DNA from 2 places in the Colwellia sp. SU-HH01172 genome. Region 2 is predicted to be linked to the other one. Evidence: riboswitches for the same ligand, from Rfam matches in the RefSeq annotation. Region 2 holds a riboswitch; the other holds the start of a gene.
The links. Region 2 has a riboswitch for lysine ahead of lysC (lysine-sensitive aspartokinase 3). Riboswitches for the same ligand answer to the same signal wherever they lie in the genome.
Positions count from the first base shown of each region.

Region 1: another riboswitch for lysine. It lies ahead of dapA (4-hydroxy-tetrahydrodipicolinate synthase); the one in region 2 lies ahead of lysC (lysine-sensitive aspartokinase 3).

Region 1 covers NZ_BAAJMB010000001.1:1,131,928-1,134,400, forward strand. The annotation lists gene AC27JP_RS05005 (2,3,4,5-tetrahydropyridine-2,6-dicarboxylate N-succinyltransferase) at 1-392, opposite strand, end outside; gene dapA (4-hydroxy-tetrahydrodipicolinate synthase) at 389-1,405, opposite strand; lysine riboswitch at 1,486-1,684, opposite strand; gene AC27JP_RS05015 (DsbA family protein) at 1,802-2,473, opposite strand, start outside.
Region 2 covers NZ_BAAJMB010000002.1:125,174-127,646, reverse strand. The annotation lists gene lysC (lysine-sensitive aspartokinase 3) at 1-1,157, opposite strand, end outside; lysine riboswitch at 1,420-1,620, opposite strand; gene AC27JP_RS07610 (substrate-binding periplasmic protein) at 1,845-2,473, opposite strand, start outside.

The DNA of each region.
Region 1 (2,473 bases), on a different contig from region 2:
GCCGAAACATGAACATTTTTACCAATTTGCGCGCATGAGCCGATAAGTGCATGGCTATCAATCATGGTACCGCTGTCAACAAAAGCACCAACATTAATATAAGCCGGCGGCATAATAATAACGCCGGGTGCGACATAGGCTCCACGACGAACGGAAGAGCCTCCTGGCACCATTCGAACATTGTCACTGACAGAAAATTCACGCGCCGGTAAATTATGCTTGTCAACAAAGCCCTGATAAATACCATCAAATTCAGTATTATCGCCCGCCTTGAAAGCGGCTAAAATTGCTTGTTTTACGTCAACGTTAGCACTCCAGTTGCCACAATGGTTTTGCTGTGCTGCGCGCACGGCGCCGGTTTCTAATGCTGTTAAAGTTTGCTGCCAAGTCATTGATTTACTTCTCTTAGAATAGTTGGTGTTATAGGGCTTGAATAAAGGCTACTTTGTTGGTTTTCATTTTCCGCTCTCGCCGGCTTGTCTGTGTTACTAAGCGGCTGATTGGCCAACCACTGCTGAATTTGTTGATGAACAATATCTAAGCCATGCTTATTTGATAGCTCTTCATAACACAGAGGTAAACGCAAAGTTGGCGTGGCAATAACAGCTAGCTCCGCCATCAGTACTTTTACCGGAATAGGACTAGCCACTTGAAATAGCGCTGCAATAGCATTTTGCCAAAGTGGAAACAGGCCGTGACATTGCTGAGCTAGCGTTAATGCTACATAGCGCTGCGTCGCTTCAGGCCAAACATTTGCACAAACGGATACTAGGCCTTGTACTCCAGCACTAGCAAGATAAGGCATCATGGCATCTTCACCACTATAAAGTTCAAGGTCAGGACAATGTTGGCGGTAAGCCAGTAACTTATTAAGGTCACCACTCGCTTCTTTAAGCGCCCAGCAATTCTCATGATGTTGTAACGTTTGTAATGCAGAAATGGCAATTTCAACGCCGCTTCTTGATGGCACGTTGTAGATCATGCACGGAAGTTTTGCCGCATCGAGCAAAGCTTGATACCAAGCCGTTTGACCTACTGGCCCAGGCTTAGCGTAAATAGGACTGCCCAACAAATAAGCAGAAATAGGCAGTTGATTACATTGCTCTATCCAAGCGATTTGCGCAGAAAGATTAAAACCACCAACGGCAACCATTAATGGTACATCTAGTGATAAGGCCGCAACAAACTTAACGATGGCAAGCTGTTCTTCGCTCGTTAAAGCCAGTCCTTCACCTGTACTACCCAGTAGTAAAATACCGTTGTTGGCCGCATTTTGTTGCAAAGCAACATGTTGTAAGCTGTGATAGTCAATGGCACCATCACTTAATAATGGCGTGATCAAAGCCGTCCAAACAATGGGCTGTTCGGCTTTTAGACATTTTTTTGAGTGTGTTATTTGATTCATTTCTCTCGAACTCGTTTCGTTCGGAGAACTTTTAGGCGCTTGCGAAAGCCAAATTCTAGAGATGAATTTTAGCCTTAACAAAGGCCAGAAGCTCTCCACCTATTAGGTGACAGTTGCAAGGATTCAACCTAGCGCTAAACGTAAAAACATTTAGCGACAACAACCGATATTTGTATCATCAAAAATACAATTACCTCGGCGTTTTCCCCCCTCATTATTGTTCACTAGAGTTTGATCTCTTCACAATAATTACCTGGTAAACGCTCCTCTTCTGGCCCTTCATCATTAGATCAGTTTTTTACTAACTAACCTAATTGGAATAAGGGACATATTTATTAAAACATTTAAATCTAAGCTTCGTCAATAGACGTCTAAACGTATATGCTAATTAAAAGCTTAATTAATTGATAAATTTGATTTTATTTCTTTCTCTAAAAACGAGATTCGGTCTTGTCCCCAAAAACTACGATTATTCAATTTAAAGCAAGGCACTCCCCAGAACTCTAGTTTCGTCAACTCTCTTTGATTGCTATCAGCCCATATTTGCCAGTCATGCTCCGCTTGATAAGTGTTGGCATCTTGATAATCTAGAGCTAAGTTATTGACAATATTTTTGATATTTTCTGGATCAGCCAAATCAACGTCATCGACATATACCGCACGAAAACACGCTAACATATATTCGTTTGCTTTACCTTGCTGTTGAGCGTAAGCAAACATGCGATAAACATTAATAACGCCAGCACCCAGTGGATCAACAAAACCGTTAAATTCAATGCCAAGCTTTTTCGCTTCTCTTAATGCATCTAAGTAGATATATTTTTGTTTCACAATAGGAATTGACGCTCCGCGCATTAATAACGGTAAAACCGGTTTAATAACTAATTCGATTTGATAGCGCTCAGCCAAGGCGATAGCTTGGACAAAACCTAAATAGGAATATGGACTACGTAAAGATAAAAACACTTCTAGCTGCTGTGTCGTCGAATTATAGGTGCTGGCCGCTTTAATATGGCTCATTTCAGTCATTGCAAGATCTTTAGTGGCTATGGCATCTTCTGAGAAATC
Region 2 (2,473 bases):
CAAAGCTGTTCTAACTCTTCCACCACAGCTTTAGTCAATAAAGCCTGAGTTGAACCTAATGGGTTATCAAAGGTTAAGGCAACACTAATTTCACTAGTGGTGATCAAATCAACACTTAATTGGTGCTTTGCTAATACCGTAAAGACTTTCGCTAAAAAACCACTGGCATGCAGCATTTCCGGGCTTTTCACCGTTACCAAAGTTTGTTCGCGACGCAAGGCAATTGAGCGATAAGTTGGGTTAGAGTCCACTTGTCGTTGTATTCGAGTGCCACCAGCATCAGGCTCTTTACTGGAACCAACAAAAACAGGAATATCTTGCCGCATTGCCGGAATAAGTGTTGCTGGGTGTAAAATTTTAGCGCCAAAGGTCGCCATTTCAGCCGCTTCACCAAAGCTAATTTCATTAATTGAACGAGCTTGCTCGGTAATGCGAGGATCTGTGGTAAAAATACCGACCACGTCAGTCCAAATACTTAAATTACTGGCTTGAATAGCTTCGGCAAGTAATGCCGCACTATAGTCTGAGCCGCCACGGCCCAATGTTGTCGTATTCCCTTGCTCATCACTACCAATAAAGCCTTGTGTAACGATAATCTTATCCGCTAATTGCGGTAACAACAGTTCTTGGGCATTTTCTGCTAATTGTTGTAAGTCAACTTGTGCTTTACCGTATAAATCATCGGTTTTCATCACTTGTCGAGCATCAAAATAATGACCGTTCGCATCAATACTTTGCAAAACTTGGGCAAAAATACGTGAGCTCATTTGCTCACCAAAACTGAGAATTTCATCACTGTTTTGTAAACAATGTTGATTTGCTTGTTGCTGCGCGCATAGTGCTAAGGCATTTAATAGCTGCTCAATTTCTAAGTTGAGTGCTTGATGACAGGCTAAATGTTGGGTAATAGCAAACTGAATACGGCTAATATCAGCAATGATATCAGCGCGTTCTTGCTCAGGTACATTTTCTTGACTCAACCTAACTAAGTGATTCGTAACCCCTGCGCTAGCCGATACAACGACCAGGCGATTACAACTATCTTTTTTAATAATCTCTGCGCAACGCAGCATGGCATGATAGTCGGCGACACTGGTACCGCCAAACTTTGCTACGGTAATTTCATCAGCGCTTGCTTGATTTACCACTACTGACATGCAAGTTCTCCATGAAGTCGAGATTGAACGAATGTAGCGCAATTACTAATTTGTTGCAGATACATAGCCATTAACGTAACAACCAATGCGTTACTATGATTTATTTGCTGAGATATTAACATAAAAATTCTCCCTAATAGCCCAATTACCATCAATTTAATTAAAATAAACTGCATAAAATAAGCTAATAAAAAACAGGAAGAGCATGACTGAGCGTAGAGTGAATAATGGCTGAGGAAACTCATTATTCAGGCGGTACTTTTCAGCCAGAAGCTCTCCACCCAAATCAAGAAAATACTATTAAAAGCCCCTTCTTGCGGTGACAGCCCTAAGGATTCAGCCCTAGTGACCGAATGCGATATGCCACCCATATCAACATTCTCGGCAATTGTCCCCATTAGTAACCATCAACGGATGTGGTTCCTCGTGTTACCTACCTGGCAATTGCACCTCTTCTGGTGAGTAAAATAGCAACTCTTTCTTCAATAAATTCTTACCACTAGCGATAAGAATTGAATTGAGTAAAAGTTCTAATTTACTACAGCGCTATTTAACCCCATTTGATTAACCAGGTCAATAGACTTTTAGATGTCTAAACAAATTTAATTAAGATAGCGATTAATTTAGTTATAAAAAATGCATTTTAAAGGTGTGGACGTAAATTCTGCAGCATCTAGCGAGTAATAGTTAGTTACAGCGCTGTGCTAATCTTTCAATATTCCATTTTTGGGTGATTTTACCTAATGTGCCGTTACGCTTAATTTCGCTAAATGCCGCTTGAAAATGTTCGATAATTTCTCTATCTGTATTGAGGCCAAAGGCTATACTCAAGGGATTCGAGATCACTTTATTTTCATACATTCGCTTTACTTTACTAAGATCAAGGCCGAGTTTTCTGGCTGCTAATCTTAGTGAATATTCCGTCGCAAGAATAAAATCAGCCCGACCAAGAAACAGCATTTCTATACTTTGTTCTTCGTTTGACGTTAAGTAAACATTAGTAAAATTATTGTCTAATAAATATTGTGCACTGATAGAAAATCTGGGGGCGGAAAATGCTTTATCTTTTAAAGCCTTATCAACTAACTTGTTTTCAGAACCATTATGGCGAAGTGTCCAATAGCAGAGCTTTTCTTCAAAAATTTCTCCAAGCCATAAAAAATCTCGATCTCGGCTGTCCGATTTAGTAATGGAGTAGATCATGACATTTTCTGAGTATAGCGCGGTATTGTAGGCACGAGCCCAAGGCATCACTTCTATTTTTGCTGTCGACTGTGCTTGTTGAAGTAATGCTTTTATAACGTCAGTTGAAAAGC